Regions from separate parts of the Rhodococcus parequi genome, predicted to be linked through region 3. Evidence: riboswitches for the same ligand, from Rfam matches in the RefSeq annotation. Region 3 holds a riboswitch; each other region holds the start of a gene.
What was found. A riboswitch is a leader RNA that binds a small molecule or an ion and turns the genes downstream of it on or off. The one in region 3 is predicted to bind cobalamin.

Region 1 (7,345 bases), 340 kb from region 3:
GGCACCGTCGGACCCCGACGAGTACATCCTGCACCACCACACGCTCCGCCGGATGATCGACGGCGAATATTCATGGGAGGCAAAGTGAACCCGGATCCGCTCGACGAGTTCCCCATTCATCAGTCACCGCTGTCGATGGCGCGCGTCGCCAGCAGCGACCGCAACTTCTACGACCGCTACTACTTCAACGGCCACGACCGCACGGGCGACATCTTCCTCGTCAGCGGGTTCGGCGTGTACCCGAACCTCGGCGTGCGCGACGCATTCGTCACCGTGAGGCGCGGCGAGATCCAGCGGTCGGTGCGGTTCTCGGATGCTCTCGACGCCCGCTCCCTGGACGTCGAAGTGGGCGGGTACCGCCTCGAGGTCGTCAAGCCGCTGCAGACCGTCCGGCTGATCTGCGATCATCCCGATCTGTCGGCGGACCTGGTGTGGGAAGGCGCGTTCCCGTCGGTCCTCGAAGAGCACCACGAGCTCATGGCCGGCCCCCGGCCGTCGCTCGACGCGAGCCGCTTCGCCCAGGTCGGAAGTTGGTCCGGAACCCTGAGCGTCGACGGCACCGACTTCGCCGTCGACCCTGCGGTGTGGACCGGCAGCAGGGACCGGTCGTGGGGGATCCGCCCCGTGGGCGAACGCGAACCGCTGGGCAGGATGGCGGACGAACCGGTCGGTGGATTCTGGTGGGCGTACGTCCCGCTGCGGTTCGACGACTACGCATTGATGCTCATCGCGCAGGAGGGGCCGGACGGGCATCGGACACTGAACCACGCGACCCGGACGTTCACGGACGGCCGCGTCGAGCAGCTCGGCTGGCCGCGTTTCGAGATCGACTACCGCAGCGGTACCCGCACCCCCGAATCGATCCGGATCCACCTCACCACCGCAACCGGCGAGCCTCTCGTGGTCGACATCGATCCGCTCGGATTCGTCGTCTTGCAGATCGGATCGGGATACGGCAGTGACCCGGAGTGGAATCACGGGCAGTGGCGGGGCCGCGGCTGGAGCTCGTCCTCGCTCTACGATCTGACCGATCCCGCACTGGCACCGCGGATTCCGCACGGCACAGTCGAGCACATCGCCCGCGCGACGTGCAACGGCGACGAGGGCTGGGGCATGTTCGAGCACGGCGTCGCCGGCCGTCACGACCCGTCCGGATTCCGCGACGGACGCGCGATGGCGCCGTAGGAATCGTTTCCCAATCACGCAGTCTCGGAACGGAAGAAGGATCGAATGACACGATCGTCACTTGTTCGGTGCGGCAGGGTGTTCACAGCGTTGGCCGCCGCGACGGTCCTGGTGGCCGGATGCGCAGGCGAGGGTTCGACCTCGGCGACCGACGCCTCCGATGTCACGACGGGCCTGGTCGGCGAGCAGTCCGACGGGGGCGACCCGGTCTCCGGCGGCACGCTGTCGTACGCGACGTACAACGCGGTGAGCAGCCTGGATCCGGCCGACCGGCAGGACGGCGGCGCGACCGGCGGCACCGAGATGGCGGCCATCTACGACGTCCTCGTGCGCTACGACACCGCGTCCAAGGAGTACCAGCCGCACCTGGCACAGTCGCTGACGCCCAACGGGGACAACACCGTCTGGACCCTGAAGCTGCGCGACGGGGTGGCGTTCACCGACGGCACCGTGCTCGACGCGGCGGCGGTGCAATGGAGCATCGACCACTACCTCGAGAAGAAGGGCACCCACACGCAGGTGTGGAAGGTGACGGTCGACAAGGTCGAGTCGCCCGACCCGTCGACGGTCGTGTTCACCCTGAAGCAGCCGTGGAACGAGTTCCCGATCATGTTCACGACCGGGCCGGGCATGATCGTGGCGCCCTCGTCGATGGCGAAGGGCACCTTCACCCCGATCGGCGCCGGACCGTTCACGGTCGAGAAGTTCGCCTCCCAGAACGAACTGGTGCTGGCCGCCAATCCGGGCTACTGGGACGGCAAGCCGAACCTGGACAAGTTGCGGTTCCCGGCCATCGTCGGCGAGCAGGCCAAGCTCGACGCGTTGCACAGCGGCGGCATCCAGGCCGCGTACCTGCGTGCTGCGGACACCGTGCACGACGCACTCGAGGCCGGGGACGTCGGCTACGTCTACACCGCCAGCATGGGTGGTGTGCAGGTACTGAACCAGCGCGAGGGACGCGCGGCGTCGGATCCGCGGGTGCGTGAGGCGATCGTCAAGGCACTGAACCCCGAAACGTTCAACGAGCGCGGCGAGGGCGGCTTCGGCATGCCGGGCACCGACATGTTCCAGTCCTGGTCGCAGTGGCACGGAGACGTGTCCGGCTCCACGTTCGACCCGGACACCGCGAAGAAGGTCCTGGCCGAGGCCAAGGCCGACGGCTACGACGGCAAGCTCACCTACGCGGGCCTCAACGAACCGGGCGCGCAACGCCGGGCACTCGCGATCCAGTCGATGCTGCAGGCGGTCGGGTTCACCGTCGACATCGTCTACAACAGCGGCATCAACGACCTGGTCAAGATGATGTACGCCAAGCACGATTTCGATCTGGGCGAGTCGGCGTTCAACGTCCTCGACGAGTCGCCTTTCATGCGGATGTACGGCAACCTGGCGAGCACGTCGGCCTCCAATGTCCTGGGCTACCAGAACCCCGAGATGGACGCCCTCCTCGGCAAGCTGCAGTCCGCGTCGAGCGACGACGCCCGCCGTCAGGTCCTCGAGGACATCCAGACACTCGTGAACGAGACCAACCCGATGATGGTCCTCGGCGCCGGTAAGTACTTCATCCCGTGGAGCAAGAACGCGCACGGCATCACGCCCAGCGCCGACGGCGTGCTGCTGTTCGGAAACGCCTGGCTCACTCCGGATTCGGCGTCGTAGCACCAACCGCACATTCCGCTACTCGATCCTCGATCGGGCGGACTCCACCACGGGGTCCGCCCGATCGTCGTTTCCGAGGGCCTATGCTGGACGGTGCAGCTGGTTCGCCGGGTGCGGTCGTGAGGAGCCCCGAAGACCGCCGCCGGCGTCGAAGCATCCGTGGTCGTCAGACCGGCGGATGTGAGAGGGAACCCGGTGGAAATCCGGGACTGTCCCGCAGCGGTGAGTGGGAACGACCGCCGTCATGAGCACTGGACCGACAGGTCCGGGAAGCGACGGCCAGTAGGTTTCGCCGGGTCGATTCCCGGCCGAGCGCCCGCGAGTCCGAAGACCTGCCGACTGTGTCGGGCACGCCGTGCCCGACGGTCCACCGCCTCGTGGAAAAGGCGAGATGGGCGATGCTCGGCACTTCGTGCTGCCCGCTGGCGGGTGCACCCAGGGCTCGCTTACGTTCTCGTCTGCCGGCGGTGACCATCCACGCTGTGAGCAACTGGAGAACGACGTGACATTCGCTTTCACCGCAACCGTGCTGGGCTCCCCGCGCATCGGGCCCCGCCGCGAGCTGAAGAGGGCCGTCGAGGCCTATTGGGCGGGGAACCTCGACGCCGCCGCACTCGAGGCGGTCGGCAAGGATCTGCGCCGACAGGCCTGGGCCGAACTGACCTCGGCCGGGATCGACTCCGTCCCGGTGGGCACCTTCTCGTACTACGACCAGATGCTCGACACCGCCGTCATGTTGGGCGCGCTGCCCGAGCGGGTCGCGGGGATCGACGACGAACTGGACCGCTACTTCGCGGCCGCGCGCGGCACCGACACCGTGCCGCCGCTCGAGATGACGAAGTGGTTCGACACCAACTACCACTACCTGGTCCCCGAGATCACCGCCGCGACCAGTTTCGTGCTGAACGCGGCCAAGGTGCTCGGGGAGGTCGCCGAGGCCCGCGCCCTCGGTGTTCCGGCCCGCCCGGTGGTCATCGGACCGGTCACCTTCCTACTGCTGTCGAAGTTCGACGACGGCTCCGCGCTAGATCGCCTGGACGAGATCGTGCCGCTGTACGCGGATCTGCTGAGCCGCCTCGCGGACGCGGGCGCCGAGTGGGTGCAGATCGACGAGCCGGCGCTGGTGGCGGACCGGACCGACGCCGAGCTGGCCGCGACGCGGTCGGTGTACGACCGCCTCGCCGCGCTCGACCACCGTCCCGCGATCCTCGTCGCGTCGTACTTCGGTGACCTCGGTGCGGCGCTGCCGGTGCTCACCTCGACCGGCATCGAGGGCATCGCCGTCGACCTCGTCGCCGGCTCCCTCGACGCGGTGATCGCGACGCCGGATATCGAACGCAAGCACCTTGTCGCCGGCGTCGTCGACGGACGCAACGTCTGGCGCAACGGGCTGGACGGGTCACTCGCCACACTCGAAACCCTGCGTGAGCGTGCGGGTTCGGTGGCGGTGTCCACGTCGTGTTCACTGCTGCACGTGCCTTACACGCTCGACGGCGAGGACGCGTTGGACGGCGCCCTGCGGTCGTGGCTGGCATTCGGTTCCGAGAAGATCGGCGAAGTCGCCACTCTCGCGACCGGCCTACGTTCGGGACGCGACGCGATCGCCGCCGAACTGTCCGAGGCGCGTGCGGCGGCCGCCACCCGCGCCGCCGATCCGCGACTGCACGACGACGCGATCCGCGATCGCCTCGCCGCCCTGACGGATGCCGACCGCACCCGTATCGCGGCGGCGGACCGTCGTGCCGTCCAGGCGAGTGAGCTGCCGCTGCCGCAGTTGCCGACCACCACGATCGGCTCGTACCCGCAGACCACCGCGATCCGGGTGGCCCGCGCGGCGCTGCGCACGGGCGAGATCGATCAGGCCGAGTACGTCCGCCGCATGCGGGCCGAGGTGGCCGACGTGATTGCGCTGCAGGAGAAGCTGGGCCTGGACGTCCTGGTCCACGGCGAACCCGAACGCAACGACATGGTGCAGTACTTCGCCGAGCAGCTCGACGGCTTCTTCGCCACCGCGAACGGCTGGGTGCAGTCGTACGGCAGCCGCTGCGTCCGGCCGCCGATCCTGTTCGGCGACGTGCGCCGCCCCGAGCCGATGACCGTCGAATGGTTCACGTACGCACAGTCACTCACCGACAAACCCGTCAAAGGCATGCTCACCGGCCCGGTGACGATCCTGGCGTGGTCGTTCGTGCGCGACGACCAGCCGCTCGCCGAGTCCGCCGACCAGATCGCCCTCGCGATCCGTGACGAGACGATCGATCTGGAGGCGTCCGGCGCGAAGGTCGTCCAGGTGGACGAGCCCGCGCTGCGCGAGTTGCTGCCGTTGCGCGCCGCCGACCAGCCGGCCTACCTGGACTGGGCCGTCGGAGCCTTCCGGCTGTCGACGGCGGGCATCGCCGACACGACCGCGATCCACACGCACCTCTGCTACTCCGAGTTCGGTGAGGTGATCGGGGCCATCGCGGGCCTCGATGCCGACGTGACGTCGATCGAGGCGGCCCGCTCGCACATGGAGGTGCTCGACGATCTCAACGCGGTCGGCTTCGACCTGGGCGTCGGGCCGGGTGTCTACGACATCCACTCACCGCGGGTGCCGTCCGTCGACGAGATCGCCGCGTCGCTGCGCGCCGCGCTGAAGGCCGTTCCGTCCGAGCGCCTCTGGGTCAACCCGGACTGCGGGCTCAAGACGCGCGGCCCGGTCGAGGTCGAGGCGTCGCTGCGCCACCTCGTCGAGGCCGCGCACGCGGTGCGGGCCGAACTCTAGGAGAACGAGTCCGGTGTCCCGGCCGGGACACCGGACTTCGCCCCAGTTCGAGGGCTTCGTCGGGCGAATTTCGAGCGAATTCGGGTCCGTACCCGAGTCCGATGCCGTAGCGTCGGCCGAAATCCCGTCTTGGACATCTGTCCACCTGGCGGCCCGGGGCATCTGAGAAGGAGTTCGACAGTGTCGAGGAAAAACACCTTGCAACGACTCGCAGCGGGCGCCGGCACCGCACTGCTCGGCATCGGCTTCGCCGCCGCGTTCGGAGTCACCACCGCCGAGGCGGCACCGGTCAGCAAGTCGACGAACTCCGGCGACTGGACGTTCAATCGAACGATCAGCAACGGCACTCCGGCCCCGGGTGAGACGATCACCGTCACCAACAACATCCGCTGGAACGGTGGCCTCGCCCCCACCATCAGCGCTCTCAAGGACATCCACCCCGCCTGCCTGGCCTACGTCCCCAACTCCTCACGGGTCAACGGCAACGGAGTCGGAACCACCACCCCCGACGCGACCACGGTGAGCATGAACGGATCCTGGATCCGCAGCGCCGTCGACCGCAACATCAGCTACACCGTCCAGTACACCGTCGGCGCGGACTGTGCCCGCGACACCGCCCTGACCACCGGCGCCGGAGTGAACTCCAACCAGGGCCTCGGCTCGACCAACACCAACACCGGACCCGCCGTGTCGGTGACCAAGAACGCGACCCAGACCACCGTCGCGGTCGCACCCGCGCCGCAGGCGACTCGCGCCTCCACCCTGACGGCGACCGTGTCGAACAACGCGACCGGATCGGTCGAGTTCTACAACAACGGTGCCGTTGTCGGCACCGGCAACGTGGCGAACGGCACCGCCGTCTACTCCTGGGTGCCCGCAACCGGCCAGGGTGGGGAGGCCTACTCGATCACCGCCAAGTACCTCGGCGACGCCACCAACGCCGTGTCGACGTCGACCGCGATGACCGGCACCATCGCCGCCGCGCCCACTGCACCGGCCGCTCCGACGAACGTCTCCGCCACCCCCGGATCGGTCATCGCGGGCAACGAGGTCACCGTCTCGGGTAACGCCGAACCCGGCTCGACCGTGAAGGTCACCGCGGGCGACAAGACCTGCACCGCGACGGCCAACCAGTCCGGGTCGTTCCACTGCAACATCATCACCACCACGGTCGGCACCATGAGCATCACTGCTGTGGCGACCAACGCCGTCGGCCCGTCCCCCGCCTCTGCTCCGGCGACGGTGACGGTCACGGCTCCGCCGGTCGGCAATTCCGTCCTCGTCGTCGACCCCATCTCGCCGACTGCGGGTACCCCCGCGACAATCTCCGTCGTCGGTGCCGACGCCAACTCTCACGTGGTGATCAAGAACGGCGGCGATACCGTCTGCACCGCGACCGCCGATGCGAACGGGACGGCCAGCTGCACCTGGACACCGACCGAGGGCACCCACACCCTGACCGCCCAGACCACCAGCAACGGCGTCTCGGCCACCATCACGAAGACCGTCACCGTCGGCGCGCCGTCCAACCCGGGCGGCCCCGACGACGGCGGCAACGGCCCCGATGACGGAGGGAACGGCCCCTCGAGCGGTTCACTCGGCTCACTGTCCGGCCTCTTCGGATCTCTCTGACCCCAGGATCCACGCGGCGCGAGCCCCCACCGAGACACATCTCGGTGGGGGCTCGCGCCGGTTGACGGGGTCTGCATCTCCGCCCCGTGAGGCCGGGGTGGGATG
Region 2 (7,345 bases), 210 kb from region 3:
GTGATGAAGGACGTGTAGCCGATCCGCAGCATCGGCTGGTCCCACTCCGGGTTGGAGCCGAGGCCGACCGAGAACAGCTCCTCGTCGAACTCCATCTCGGTGAGTTCGCCGTACCCTTCGGGCGTGAGTGGCCAGATCGCCAGCCGGGTGAGCACATCCCGGCGGTAGCTGAGCACGAGGTGGTCGGCGAACGTGTCGATGTCCTCCAACCGAACGTCGTGCCGGTGCGGGACAAGGATTTCCATCGCTGCCGGATCGGCGACCGGAGCCTGCGCGAGCACGAAGTTCTCGGCCTTTTCTCCGTCGACCACGTCGTTGTGCAGGATCAGGAAGCGGTCCTCACCGGCGATCACGGCATGCTCCGCCGAGTACTCGACACCCTCGCGCCGGGGCAGGATCACCCGGAACTCGCCCTCGGGGTTCGCCGACTCGAGGATCCAGCCCTCGGTGGTGACCTTCGACCCGAGCCAGATCATCAGGTACTTCTCGCTGCGCGTCGAACCGACCGCCACCCAGTAGCGGTCGTCCGGCTCGTGGAAGACCTGGACGTCCTCGTCCCGTCCGGTACCGAGCTTGTGCCGCCACACGGTGTCGGGACGCCACGACTCGTCGACCGTGAGGTAGAAGATGTGGCGGTGGTCGATCGCCCACGTCGCGCCCGGCGCGGTGTTGGGGATCTCGTCCGCCAGCAGTTCACCGGTGACGAGGTTCTTGACCCGCAGGGTGTAGCGCTCGTCGCCGATCACGTCCACCGAGTACGCCAGCAGTGTGCCGTCGTGGCTCACCGAGAACGCGCCGACGGAGAAGAACTCGTGCCCCTCGGCCTCGGCGTTGCCGTCGAGCAGCACCTGCTCGCCCTCGATCGCGGTGTCGGCCGACAGCTCGGGCGGCGTCCAGTCGTCCGGCCCGGCGATGGGGCACCGGCAGTTGACGCCGTACTGCATGCCCTCGATGGTGCGGGCGTAGTACCACCAGTCACCCAGTCGCGTCGGCACCGACATGTCGGTCTCCTGCGTGCGCGACTTGATCTCCTGGAAGACCTTCTGCCGCAAGGGCTCGAGATGCTCGAGCTGCTGCGCGGTGTAGGCGTTCTCCGCCTCGAGGTACTCGATGACCTCCGGGTCCTCCTTGGCCCGCAGCCACTCGTAGTGATCGACGAACGTGTCCCCGTGGTGGGTCCGCTCGAGTGGGACGCGCTTGGCGACCGGAGGTGGAGTTGGCGTCGAGGGCACAGTCATCTCAGCCCACCCAGTCCTCGAAGGACAGACCCGAGATGCGCTCGTAGGCCTCGATGTAGCGGGCGCGGGTCGCGTCGACGATGTCCTGCGGCAGCGGCGGGGGCGGCGTGTCCGATGCGCGGTCCCACCCGGACGCGGGGCTGGTGAGCCAGTTGCGCACGAACTGCTTGTCGAAGCTGGGCTGCACCTTGCCGGGCTCGTAACCGTCGGCCGGCCAGTACCGCGACGAGTCGGGCGTCAGGACCTCGTCGGCGAGCACCAGGTTGCCGTCGGCATCGAGACCGAACTCGAACTTGGTGTCGGCGAGGATGATCCCGCGATCCCGCGCGAAGCTGGCGGCGCGGAAGTAGATGTCGAGGGTGTCGTCGCGCAGCTTGACCGCGAGGTCCTGGCCCACCTTGTCGACGACGGTGGCGAAGTCGATGTTCTCGTCGTGGTCACCCAGATCGGCCTTGCTGGCGGGTGTGAAGATCGGCTCGGGCAGCTGGCTGGCCTCGACCAGACCCTCGGGCAGCGCGACACCGCACACCGCGCCGGTGCTGTTGTAGTCCGCCAGGCCCGAGCCGGTGAGATAGCCGCGGGCCACGCACTCGACCGGGAGCATGGTCAGCTTGCGCACGACCAGCGCGCGGCCGAGGACCTCCTCGGGGATACGCTCGTCGAGCGGATCGCCGGCGAGGTGGTTGGTGCCGCCGAGCTTCTCGAAGAAGAAGACGCTCATCGCGGTGAGCACGCGACCCTTGTCGGGGATGGGCGTGGTCAGCACGTGGTCGTAGGCCGAGATCCGGTCACTGGCGACCAGCAGCAGGTGCTCGTCGTCGATCGTGTAGAGATCGCGGACCTTGCCGCCGGCCAGGTGGGTGTAGGACTCGAGTGAAGGACGCACGTCCCCAACCCTATCGGTCGCCCGAATCGGCGCATCTCGCCACACGCGTCTGCCCCGTTCTGTCCGCCGAACCCCGCTTCTCACGATCAACTTCCCTCCCCCCTCCCGCGTTTTGCGCACTTATCGCGCGAATTCGGTCCCCGAAAGCGCGAAAAGTGCGCAAACGCGAGGGTGCGGGGCGCCGAGATAGGCGGGCGGGAACGGACGGGAATAGGAACGCGCTCGAGATCGTTAGCCTTGTTTCGGACTCGACTTTCGATCTGCAGGAGAGTGATGGCGACCGAGACTGCCACGAGAGCATCTGTGGGACTTCGCTCGGAGCGCGGCCCGATCCTGCTGTCGCTGATGCTCAGCACGTCACTGGTCGCGCTCGACAGCACGATCATCGCGACCGCGGTCCTGACGATCGTCGGCGACCTCGGCGGCTTCTCCCAGTTCCCGTGGCTGTTCTCGGTGTACCTGCTGGCGCAGGCCGTGTCGGTTCCGATCTACGGCAAGCTGGCCGACATGTTCGGCCGCAAGCCGATCATGATGCTCGGCATCGCGGTGTTCGCGATCGGATCGCTCCTGTGTGGCGTCGCGTGGAGCATGCCGGCGCTGATCGTGTTCCGCGCGATCCAGGGCCTCGGCGCCGGTGCGGTGCAGCCGATGAGTCTGACGATCGCCGGTGACATCTATTCCGTTGCGGAGCGCGCCAAGGTCCAGGGCTACATCGCGAGTGTGTGGGGCGTCTCGGCGGTGCTCGGCCCGACGCTCGGCGGCATGTTCTCCGAGTACCTGTCGTGGCGGTGGATCTTCCTGGTCAACCTGCCGCTGTGCGCCGTCGCGGCGTGGATGCTGATGCGGAACTTCGCGGAGGAAAAGGTCACCCGACGCAGTCGCATCGACTACCCGGGCGCGATCCTGTTGACCGGCGGCGCGGCGCTGATGATCCTCGGTCTCCTCGAGGGCGGGCAGGCCTGGGCCTGGATATCGCCCGCCGGCATCGGCGTGTTCGTCGCCGGGGCGCTGCTGCTCGCCGCGTTCGTCCTCGTCGAGCGGCGGGTGGCCGATCCGATCCTGCCGCTGCACATGCTCACCCGGCGGGTACTGGTCGCGAGCAGCCTGGTGTCGCTGTCGGTGGGCGCGATCCTGATGGGCCTGACGTCGTACGTGCCGACATTCGTGCAGGGCGTTCTCGGCACCGGCGCCCTCGTCGCGGGCTTCGCACTCGCGGTCCTGACGATCGGCTGGCCCATCGCCGCGTCTCAGGCGGGACGGCTGTATCTGCGCGTCGGGTTCCGGACGACCGCGCTGATCGGCAGTGCCCTCGTGCTAGCCGGGTCGGCGCTGCTCCTGCTGCTCGCGGACGGCTCCCCGGTGTGGCAGGTGGGCGCGACGTGCTTCGTCATCGGCTCCGGCATGGGCCTGATCGCGACGCCGACGCTCATCGCGGCGCAGTCCAGCGTCGACTGGTCCGAGCGCGGCGTGGTCACCTCCACCAACATGTTCGCCCGCTCGATCGGCAGCGCTGTCGGTGTCGCGGTGTTCGGCGCGCTCGTCAATTCCCGCGTCGGCGACTCCGCCGACCCCGATCCGACGGACCTCTCGGGCGCCATCCACCTGGTGTTCGTCGGCATCCTCGGGATCGCGGTGCTGCTGACGGTGTCGTCGGCTCTGATGCCGCGCGCCGAGAAGGCCCTCGCCGACTGACCGCGTCGCGCGACCGCGAGATCACCGCGCCGACGTGTGGCCGAATCCCGTTATCGGATGGCTTCTTCGGGAGAACCACGCCGCGCAGGCGGTGGATAGGTTGAGGCATTCCCCTTGCCGCGCCTATCAGATGGAGCACCACTTCCATGCCCGTGATCGAATCGACGAACATCGATACCCGCCTCCGAATCGGGAACCGCCACTCGAGCCTCCCTGCCTCCGCACGATCCGCACAGGACGTGGACCGCGAGTTCGGTGATCTCGTCGATGCCCTGACCCGACGCGGTTTCCTCACCGGTGCGGCCGGCCTCGGCGCTCTGGGCGCGCTGTCGGCGTGCTCGAACGGACCGGAGAGCAGCCCGACGTCCGACGCGTCGGTCGAGATCGTCGTGGGCGACGACCGATACCGGCTGCCGCGCGACCCCCAGCGTGTCGTCGTGCTCGAGGCGCGAGCCGCGCTCGACTTCGCCCTGCTCGCCGAGTATCCGATCGTCGCCACCAACTGGGACGACCAGTCGCAGCTCATGCAGAGGGTTCCCGCCGGGACGGAGCGCCTCGGCGGCACCAACAAGAACCGAACGCCGAAGCGATCCTCAGCTACGAACCGGATCTGTTGGTCGTGGGTCAGGGCTGGTGGGACTACTACCGGGAGCGCGGACTCCTGGGGACCGACATCGCGCCTGTTCTCGTCGTCGACCAAGGGACTCCCGGATCGGCGTGGAAGCGATCGATGACCGAGCAGTTGACGGCACTCGATCGACGCGACGTCGCCGACCGTGTGGTTGCTCGCTACAACGCCGAACTGGCGCAGGCGCGTGCCTCGATGGCCGGACTTCTCGACGGGAAGACCATCGCGATCGCGGGTGCGGACAAGGGACAGCTCTGGCTGCAGAACGACACGTTCGCGGTGTCGGTGGCGCGTGACCTCGGATTGAACGTGCTCACCGATCCCGCGCACGCCTCCGCGGACAACAGGGGAATCACCTTCTACGCGCTCGAACAACTCGACATCTTCGAGCAGGCGGATTTCGTCCTGTTGCAGAATCCCGACGCCGCCGAGGCCCAGTCCCCGACGTGGAAAAGGGTGCGCGCGGTCCGGGACGGTCATGTCGGGCAGCTGCGGTACGACCTCAACAGCGGTCTCGCACTGACCGCGATGGCGCTCGCCGCCGACATCGCGGAGCAGGTCCAGGTCATGCGCTGACGGCCCCGGACGGTTACGCACCGTCGTCCGCGCCCTCGACCGCGGAACAGCACGAAACCGACAAGGCCGACCATTGCCCGGGCAACGGTCGTCTATTCTTCACGATGTCGTCACGGTGTTCGGGAAGTCCGGTAGAAGCCGGCGCGGTACTCGCCACTGTGGGCAGGTACGTCGACTACTAGGGGTTCGACCCCAGCCACTGGATGTGAATACATCCGGGAAGGCGTAGTCGGCGGTCATCCCTGCCGAGCCAGGAGACCGGCCGTGACGCATAACTGCACGTTTTCCACGAGTCATGGAAGGCGGGTCGCTTTGCGTACCCCTATCTCTCGCCGAGTCATCTCCGCGGCGGCGGTGTCGATCGCCGCCGCCCTCACCCTCACCGCCTGCGGCGGGTCGTCGAACGACGACGCCGACACCGCGGCGATCTCCCTGCAGAACTGCGGCCGCACCGTCACCCTCGACGGTCCGGCCGAGCGGGCCGTCACTCTCAACCAGGGCGCCACCGAGTCGGCATTGTCGATCGGCGCCGAGGGGCAGATGGTCGGCACCGCATACCTCGACGACGCCGTCGCGCCGCAGTGGCAGGCCGCGTACGCGCAGGTTCCGGCACTGGACGAGAAGGACTACCCGAGCCGCGAGGCGCTGCTCGAGACCCGGCCGGACCTGGTGCTGGCGTCGTACTCGAGCGCGTTCGACGACAAGGCCGTCGGCTCGCACGAGTCGTTCGACGAGGTGGGCATCGCCACCTACGTCTCACCGTTCGGCTGCAAGGACAAGTCGAAGCGCCCGCCGGTCGCGTGGGAGTCGATCGCCACCGAGATCACCGACTACGGCACGCTGTTCGGACGTGAATCCGACGCCGACACCGTGGTCACGCAGATGCGCGAGACCCTGGCTGGCATCGAGTCCGCCGCGCCCGCGAAGGGCAAGACGATCTTCTGGTACGACAGCGGCACCGACACCCCGTACATCGGCGGCAACGCCGGCGGGCCGCAGCTGATCATCGACGCGGTCGGCGGCACCAACGTCTTCGCGAAGTCCGACGGCGCCTGGCTGGACGGGAGCTGGGAGACGGTGCTGGCCGCGAACCCGGACGTGATCGTGCTGGCCGACGCGTCGTGGGACACCGCCGAGGAGAAGAAGAACTATCTCCGGGGCGATCCCGCGCTCAAGGACCTGACGGCGGTGCGTGACGACGCGTTCGTCGTGGTGCCGTTCTCGGCGAGCACCCCCGGCCCGCGCCTGATCGAGGGCGCGTCACTGGTCAGCGAGCAGCTGGGCGGCGGCCGGGCATGAGCGTGCGCACCCGGGTTCCCGCCCGGGTAGCCGCGACGACCGCCACCGGTTGGTCGGCGGCGCTGGCCGCGCTGCTCGTGGTGAGCTGCGCGGCCGGTGTCGCGATCGGTGCCGCCGACCTGTCGATCGGCACCGTCGTCGAATCCATCGCCGGACGCCTCGGCATCGGGCCGGGCACCGACCTGCTGACCACGCACATCGTCGTCGACCTGCGGTTGCCGAGAGTCCTCGCGGCAGCGCTGGTCGGTGCCGGGCTGGCCCTGTGCGGGGCCGTGCTGCAGTCGCTGACCGGCAACGCGCTGGCCGACCCGTACCTGCTGGGCATGTCCGGCGGCGCCTCGCTCGGCGCGGTCCTCGCGCTCACGGCCGGCGTCGGTACCGTCGGCTTCCTGGGGATGGGCGCGGTCTCGGTGGCCGCGTTCGTCGCCGCGCTGGGGAGCCTGCTGCTGGTGTTCCTCATCTCGACGTCCCGGTCCGGTGCACTCCTGCCCGGACGGCTCGTGCTCGCCGGCATCGCGGTGGGGCAGTTCGCGGCGGCCGTGACCTCGGCGCTGGTGCTGCTCGGGGACCGCGACGCCGCGCACCGGGTGCTGCAGTGGACGCTCGGCTCGGTCGCGGGGGTGCGCTGGTCCGGGCTCGTCACCATCACCGTGGTCGTGGCGGTCACCACCGTCGTGATGCTGGCGCACGCGCGGGTGCTGGATTCGTTCGCGTTCGGCGAGCGCGCCGCCGCGAGCCTGGGCACCGACGTCGAACGCTCCCGCTGGGTGCTCTACGGCGTGGCCTCGCTGTGCACCGCCGCGCTGGTCGCGCAGGCCGGCGTGATCGGATTCGTCGGGCTCGTGGTCCCCCATGCCGCCCGAATGCTGGTCGGCCCGTTGCACGCCCGCCTGCTGCCCGTCGTCGCACTCGTCGGCGCGGTGCTGCTGGTGTGGGCCGACATCGTGGCCCGCACCGTGCTGCCGGGACGCGAACTACCGATCAGCATCGTCACTGCGGTCGTCGGGGTGCCGGTGTTCGTCCTGT
Region 3 (7,345 bases):
CCCTGGTAGCGGTTGGCCACCTCGAGTCGGCCCGTGACGGCCAGCTCCTCACCGGCCTGGAAGCTCATCGCCATACCGGCGGGCTGATCGTCGCCGCAGCCGAAGCACTTGGACCAGTGCTGCGGGAGGGGTTCCCCGGGAGCGGGGTACCAGTCCGGCACCTCCGGAAGAACGAGGTCATCGGGCAAGGTCCAAGTACTGCTCACAACTAGGTAATGTAGATGCGGCCCGACCGCGGCCCGAATGCGGCACGGCAAGATGTGACGTCGACCGCACCAGGGGGGAATCGCGATGAACGATGTGCCGGCGTCGACGGCCCCGCGCGACACGCGCGAGACCCTCGCCCGCCTCGCTCCCGGCACCGCCCTGCGGGACGGCCTCGAGCGGATCCTGCGGGGACGCACCGGCGCGCTGATCGTGCTCGGGTACGACGACGAGGTCGAGGAGCTGTGCGACGGCGGCTTCGAACTCGACGTCGACTTCGTTCCCACCCGCCTGCGGGAGCTGTCGAAGATGGACGGCGCCGTCGTGCTGTCCACCGACGGCACCCGCATCCTGCGCGCCAACGTGCAACTGGTTCCGGACCACCGGATCCCCACCGTCGAGTCCGGGACCCGGCACCGTGCCGCCGAGCGCACCGCGATCCAGACCGGATATCCGGTGGTGTCGGTGAGCCAGTCGATGAGCATCGTCAGCGTGTACGTCGGCGGGATCCGGCACGTCATCAACGCGTCGGAGACGATCCTGTCGCGCGCCAACCAGGCCGTCGCGACCCTCGAGCGGTACAAGTCCCGGCTCGACGAGGTCACCCGGCAGCTGTCGGTGGTCGAGATCGAGGACTTCGTGACACTGCGGGACGCGCTGACGGTGGTCCAGCGGCTCGAGATGGTGCGCCGCGTCTCGGTCGAAATCGAGCAGGACGTCCTCGAACTCGGCACCGACGGCCGACAGCTCGCGCTGCAGCTCGAGGAACTGGTCGGCGACAACGACGCCGTCCGGCAGCTCATGGTCCGCGACTATCTGGCCGGCAGCGAGCCTGCGTCCACGACGGCGGTGGACAGCACGCTGGCCGCACTCGACAAGCTCACCGACGTGGACCTGCTCGACCTCACCACCCTCGCCCGGGCGTTCGGGTATCCCGGCACGATCGAGGCCCTCGACGCGCCCATGAGCCCCCGCGGTTACCGCGTACTCACCCGGGTACCGCGCCTGCAGTTCATGCAGATTCATCGCCTCGTGAGCTCGTTCGGGACGCTGCAGGGACTACTGGCGGCGACCGCCGCGGACCTGCAGTCGGTGGACGGCATCGGCGGTCTGTGGGCCCGGCACATCCGGGAGGGCCTGTCGCGGCTCGCGGAGGCGTCGATCAACGGTCCGTACGACTAGTTCGACCGGCCGCCGTCAGTTCACGCGATGTTGAACGGCTCGGGGCTGCTCTTCAGCGAGCCCAGCTGCCCCACCACGGTGTATCCGCCGGGGGCGACCGCCTCACGCGGCGCCGTACAACCTGGCGCCGACGTCTTCGCCGACCACTTGACGGTGAACCGTGCCTGCCCGCCCGGCTCCAGCGTCCGGACCTCCGGCTCCGAGGACGGGAAGCAGTCGACGTTGGACCACAGGCGGTTCGCGCCGTCGAGCGAGTACACGAGCACCTGCTGCAGGCCCGACCCGAGGTCGCGCTCGCACGCGTTGGTGCCGATGTTCGTGATGGCGATCGTGAAGCCGGGCTCCTCGCCCGCCTTGTACTGCGGCTGATCCGGTGTCACCTTGAGCGCGAGCGACTGGTCGGCGCAATCCTTGGACGGGTTGGCCGCCGTGGTACTGCTCGCCGACGTCGTCGTGGAGGACGAACCGGCGTTCGAGGTTTCCGACGGGTCCGCGGATTCCGACGTCGCCGGCGGCTCGCTCGATTCCGTCAGCTCGGACGTGGCCGCGGCAGCGGTCGACTCGGAGTCGTCGTCCCCACCACCGATGGACAGGACGATCCAGACGATCAGCGCGAGCACCACGACGGCGGCGCCGATGGCGAGCGCCCGCCGACGCCAGTAGATCTCCGGGGGCAACGGTCCGTTCGGTTCAAGCACGAGTCAACCGTAATTGCCCCCGCCCGGTCCCCGCCTCAGCAGCCCCGGCGTGTCGCTCCACCGACGCTGCCGGACCGTGTATTAGGAGGTTCCGGCTGCCGTACCGGGGCCGTGCCGAGGGCCCGACGCAGACAACCCCGGAGCGGACGAACCACTCCGGGGTTGTTTCGACGGAAATGTCAGTCGACGGTCTCGCCGACGTCGCCGACGACGCTCTGCAGCTTGATGTCGCCCTCCGCGAGCTTGTACGTGACACCGACGATGGCGCACTTGCCGGCCTCGACGGCCTCGGAGATGATCCGCGACCGCTGCATCAGCAGCGACCCGGTCTCCACGACGTGGCGGCCCTCGAGCTCGTCGACCGTGGTCAGGCCCTCGCGGCGGCCCATCAGGATCGACGGCGAGACACGCTCGACGACGTCGCGGATGAAGCCGGCGGGAATGGCGCCGGTGTCGAGGGCGTCGAGGGAGGCCTTCACGGCGCCGCAGCTGTCGTGGCCGAACACGACGATCAGCGGAACGTCGAGGACCGCGACGGCGTACTCGATCGAGCCGAGAACCGCGCTGTCGATCACATGACCGGCGGTGCGGACGACGAACGTGTCGCCGAGGCCCTGGTCGAAGATGATCTCGGCGGCGACACGGGAGTCGCCGCAGCCGAAGATCACCGCGGTCGGATGCTGGGCGTCGACCAACTTCGCACGGTCGGCAATACCCTGGCTCGGATGCAGCGGGGTACCGCTGACGAAACGCTCGTTACCCTGCTTGAGGGCTTTCCAAGCGGAGATCGGGTTGGAATTGGGCATGAGGCAATTGTGCACCCTCCGCCGTCTGCCGTCTCGGTTGGACCGACGACGAAAGCTCGATAGTCAACGGAGAAGGGTGAGAGTTTCGGTGTCTTCGGCCTCGGTGGACAGTGCGGCGCTGCTGCGGTGGTACGACGAACAGGCGCGGGATCTGCCCTGGCGCCGCGACGGCGTCACCGCCTGGCACATCCTCATGAGCGAGATCATGCTGCAGCAGACGCCGGTGGTCCGCGTCGCCCCGATCTGGGAGGAGTGGGTGCGCCGCTGGCCGGTGCCGTCGCTGATGGCGGCGTCGAGCCAGGCCGACGTCCTGCGCGCGTGGGGCAAGCTCGGCTACCCGCGGCGGGCACTGCGCCTGCACGAGTGCGCGGGCGTGCTCGCGAGCGCGCACGGCGACGTGGTGCCGACCGACGTCGACGTTCTGTTGAGCCTCCCCGGCATCGGCGACTACACCGCCCGCGCGGTCGCGTGCTTCGCGTACGGGCAGCGGGTTCCCGTGGTGGACACCAATGTTCGACGCGTCGTCGCCCGCGCCGTTCACGGCCGGGCGGATCAGGGTAACCCGTCGGCCAAGCGCGACATGGCCGACGTCGACGCACTGCTGCCCCGCACTCGTGAGCGCGCCGCCCGATTCTCCGCCGCACTGATGGAACTCGGCGCGACCATCTGCACCGCCCGCACTCCCGACTGCGGCGGTTGCCCGCTGCCGCGGTGCGCCTGGGTGGAGGCGGGACGTCCCGCGTACACCGGCGAGCCCAGAAAGGTGCAGAAGTTCGCGGGCACCGATCGCCAGGTCCGCGGGAAGCTGATGGACGTACTCCGGGGCAGCAGCGGCCCGGTCGAGCGTGCACTACTCGACCTGGTGTGGCTCAGCGACCCGGGACAGCGCGACCGGGCCCTGGATTCACTGCTGGTCGACGGTCTGATCGAACAGACCGAGGACGGACTGTTCGCGCTGGCCGGCGAGGGCGGTCGCTGACCGCTGTCAGCCGAGCGAGGCGAGGAATTCCTCGACCGCGGCCCGGAACCGTTCGGGCTGGTCGTCGTGGACGAGATGACCTGCCTGTGCCACCCACACGTACCGGGCGTCGTGGCCCTCGAGCATCCGGCGCATCTGCCCCTCGGGGGTGATCGTGAACTCGCCCTCGATCAGCAGGGCGGGCGCCCGGACCGCGTCCCACTGCGCCCAGAAGTCGCGGGTGCCCCACTCCTCCGAGATGTCCCGGAACGTCTCGACGGTGCCGTGCAGATACCAGCCGTCGGGGCGCCGGTCGAACGAGTCGAGGAAGTAGCGGCCCGCGACCTCACCGAAGTACTCGAGCACCGACTCCTCGGTCGGGAACGGCTGCGGCCACGCAGAAACCATTGCCGCCCAATCCTGTGCGGTGCGACCACGGAAATCCGGTGCCATGTCCTCGATGACCAGGGCGCGAATCCGATCGGGGTGTGCGGCAGCGAAACACCACGCGTGCAGCGCGCCCATCGAATGCCCGATCACGGTGAGAGGCTCGTCCATTCCGTCGAGATCACCGAGCGCCGCGGCGAGGTCGTCGACGAACAACTCCGTCGTCGGCTCGCCGTCGATCGGACGCCCGTGCCCGGCCGCGTCGAACGTGTACACGTGGCCGTGCTCGCGCAGCCACGGAACATGCCGCGACCACGTCCGCGAACTGCCCATCAACCCGTGCAGGAGCAGTATCGGCCGCCCCGTCCCACCCTCGTCGTGCAACACGGGATCGACGGTAGCCGAACGTCCGCCGTCCGGGGACTGACATGCGCCCGCCCGGAGTACCCTCGCGGGCATGGCAGTCGTGAAGATCAACGCAATCGAGGTCCCGGAGGGCGCCGGCCCCGAACTGGAGAAGCGGTTCGCGAACCGCGCCCACGCGGTCGAGAACTCCCCCGGCTTTCTCGGGTTCCAGCTCCTGCGTCCGACCAAGGGCGAGGCCCGCTATTTCGTGGTGACGCAGTGGGAGTCGGACGAGGCGTTCCAGGCGTGGGCGAACGGCCCGGCCCGCGAGGCCCATGCCGGCGAGCGCGCGAAGCCCGTCGCGACGGGGGCCTCGCTGCTCGAGTTCGAGGTGGTCCTCGACGTGGCGGCGAAGTCCGAATCCTGACCCACCACACTCGGTTCGGACGCAGACAGCGTCGATAACGGACATAACGGTCACGGTGTCGGTCCTCCGATTGACACCGTGACCTGCGGGGTGCCAAAGTTCGCTCGACAGAGCGATGGAAGACGGTAATCCGGTGCCATTCCGGAGCGGTCGCGCCACTGTGATCGAGGGTCCGCCCTCGAAAGCCAGACACCCCGGCCATCGCATGGACCTAGCGGGACGCGTAATCCCCAGGAGGCACCGATGGCAATCGCCTATTCACCCGACAAGTCGGCCGATTCGGCCACTGTCGCACTCATCGCGGCAGCAGTAGTACTGCTCGCCATGCTCGCGCTCTACCTGGTCGGGTTCGACCAGGGCGCAATCTCCCGCAGCGGCATGTACATGCACGAATTGATGCACGACGGCCGACACCTGCTGGGCCTGCCGTGCCACTGAACACACTGACGCCCGTCACCGACAGCCTCAGGACCCTCCTTCTCCGCGGACTGCTGGCCGGCCTGATCGCCGGCCTGCTGGGCGGCGTCGTCGCATTCGCGCTCGGCGAGCCGCACGTACAGGCCGCGATCGAGATCGAGGAGTCCGCTGCCGCCCCGGTCGAGTCGGATCACGCTGCGGGCGAGACCGCCCCACACGGCCACGAGACGGAATCGACGGAGCCGGAGGGTCATTCACACGGCGACGACGCCCTTGTCAGCCGTACCGGTCAACGCGTGGGATTGTTCCTCGCCACCGGTCTCGCCGGGCTGGCGCTGGGGGCGATCTTCGCGGTAGTCGTGCACTACGCACGCCGGTTCACCACGATGGCGGGTACCCCCCTCGCCATCGTGGTGGCTGGATGCGGTTGGCTCGCAATCGAAGCCGTACCGTTCTTCAAGTACCCCGCCAACCCACCGGCGGTGGGCGACCCGGACACCATCAACGAGCGGACCCTGCTGTGGCTCGCCTCGGTGCTCCTCGGCCTGCTCGCCGTTGCAGCGGCCGTCTACGCCGGGCGTGCGCTGCGGGATCAGGGCCTGGTGACGACCCGTGTCATCGGACAGGTTGCCGCGTTCCTCGCGGTGGTCACCGTCGGCTACCTCGCGCTGCCCGGCATCGACGAGGTCGGTGAAGACTTCCCCGCCACGCTGCTGTGGCAGTTCCGTATCTCGTCGCTCGCCACCCAGGCAGCACTCTGGCTGGCACTGGGACTGGCGTTCGCGTTCCTCACCGAACGTGCTGGGCGGCGGGCGATCCGCTAGCTCAGACCGCGCACGAATCGTCGGTGCAGCCCTCGGCATCCCCGCCGGGGGCTGCACCCGCATCCATGCCTTCGGCGTCGGCGTCCTCGAGTGCCCGACGCAGCAACTCCGTGAAGACGTCCTGCGGCTGCGCGCCCGACACCGCCAGGCGGCGGTTCGCGACGAAGAAGGGCACGCCCGACACCCCGAGCTGTCCGGCCGCCGCGAGATCGGCCCGCACCAGGTCCGCGCCGGCATCGCCGTCGAGCGCCGCGGCCACCTCGTCGGCGTCCATCCCGACGCTCGCCGCGACCTCGACCAGGTCGGCGCGGTCGTCGATCACCTTCCCGTCAGAGAAGTGGGCGCGGAACAGCGCCTCCAGCAACGCGTCCCGCCGCTCCCCCGCCAGATGCAGCAGACGGTGCGCGTCGAACGTGTTGGCGGCGATCACCGTGTCGAAATCCATGGCCAGCCCGTCGGCCGCCGCCGTCGCGGCGACATGCTGGAACATCTGACGGACCTGGTCGGCGGGCATGCCCTTGTGCTCGACGAGAGCCTCGAGCTCGCCGCGTCGCGCCCCCACCGGGGTGTCCGGTGCGAGCTGGTACGAGCGCCACACCACCGACACCCGGTCTCGCTGCGGGAACCGGTCCAACGCCGCCGTGAAGCGGCGCTTCCCGATGTAGCACCACGGGCAGGCGATGTCCGACCACACCTCGATCAGGGCGGTCGGCGCGGCGGACTCGGACTCGGCGGTCACGGCGCCGACATTGCTCTCGATGGTCACGAGGCATTCGAACACACGGTGGGCGCGTCTTGTTCCGCGCCCACCGCCGGACCCGGTCAGCCCCGTTCGAGTTCCCGTCGCAGAACGCGCTTGAGGATCTTTCCCGTGCTGCTCCTCGGCAACCCCGCGGGCCCCTTCGCGATGACGAGGCGCTGCGGTGTCTCGCCCGGATCGATACCGCGATCCTCGAGGAACCGCCCGATCTCCTCGAGGCTGATGGCGGCCCCCGGCAGGCACGACACGACCGCGACCACCTGCTCACCCAACCGGCCGTCGGGGCAGCCGACCACCGCCACGTCCGACACCGCCGGATGCTCGGCGATCAGCGCCT

Region 1: it holds a riboswitch for cobalamin, as region 3 does, so the genes downstream of both, metE (5-methyltetrahydropteroyltriglutamate--homocysteine S-methyltransferase) here and ABEU20_RS24835 (CbtB domain-containing protein) in region 3, are expected to answer to the same signal.
Region 2: it holds a riboswitch for cobalamin, as region 3 does, so the genes downstream of both, ABEU20_RS13250 (ABC transporter substrate-binding protein) here and ABEU20_RS24835 (CbtB domain-containing protein) in region 3, are expected to answer to the same signal.

What each region holds. Positions count from the first base shown of each region.
Region 1 is NZ_JBDLNV010000004.1:196,487-203,831, forward strand. Features, by position in the region: gene ABEU20_RS12670 (phosphotransferase family protein) at 1-88, shown strand, start outside; gene ABEU20_RS12675 (DUF7064 domain-containing protein) at 73-1,185, shown strand; gene ABEU20_RS12680 (ABC transporter substrate-binding protein) at 1,231-2,844, shown strand; cobalamin riboswitch at 3,005-3,182, shown strand; gene metE (5-methyltetrahydropteroyltriglutamate--homocysteine S-methyltransferase) at 3,347-5,608, shown strand; gene ABEU20_RS12690 (Ig-like domain repeat protein) at 5,807-7,240, shown strand.
Region 2 is NZ_JBDLNV010000004.1:326,087-333,431, forward strand. Features, by position in the region: gene ABEU20_RS13225 (S9 family peptidase) at 1-1,238, opposite strand, end outside; gene ABEU20_RS13230 (phosphoribosylaminoimidazolesuccinocarboxamide synthase) at 1,240-2,124, opposite strand; gene ABEU20_RS13235 (MDR family MFS transporter) at 2,398-3,816, shown strand; partial or broken gene ABEU20_RS13240 (ABC transporter substrate-binding protein) at 3,963-4,124, shown strand; gene ABEU20_RS13245 (ABC transporter substrate-binding protein) at 4,151-5,020, shown strand; cobalamin riboswitch at 5,089-5,301, shown strand; gene ABEU20_RS13250 (ABC transporter substrate-binding protein) at 5,333-6,319, shown strand; gene ABEU20_RS13255 (FecCD family ABC transporter permease) at 6,316-7,345, shown strand, end outside.
Region 3 is NZ_JBDLNV010000004.1:537,233-544,577, forward strand. Features, by position in the region: gene ABEU20_RS14215 (PaaI family thioesterase) at 1-206, opposite strand, end outside; gene disA (DNA integrity scanning diadenylate cyclase DisA) at 292-1,386, shown strand; gene ABEU20_RS14225 (hypothetical protein) at 1,407-2,084, opposite strand; gene ABEU20_RS14230 (carbonic anhydrase) at 2,264-2,890, opposite strand; gene ABEU20_RS14235 (HhH-GPD family protein) at 2,979-3,869, shown strand; gene ABEU20_RS14240 (alpha/beta fold hydrolase) at 3,876-4,622, opposite strand; gene mhuD (mycobilin-forming heme oxygenase MhuD) at 4,693-5,007, shown strand; cobalamin riboswitch at 5,087-5,304, shown strand; gene ABEU20_RS24835 (CbtB domain-containing protein) at 5,332-5,445, shown strand; gene ABEU20_RS14255 (CbtA family protein) at 5,436-6,248, shown strand; gene ABEU20_RS14260 (DsbA family oxidoreductase) at 6,250-7,008, opposite strand; gene ABEU20_RS14265 (class I adenylate-forming enzyme family protein) at 7,071-7,345, opposite strand, start outside.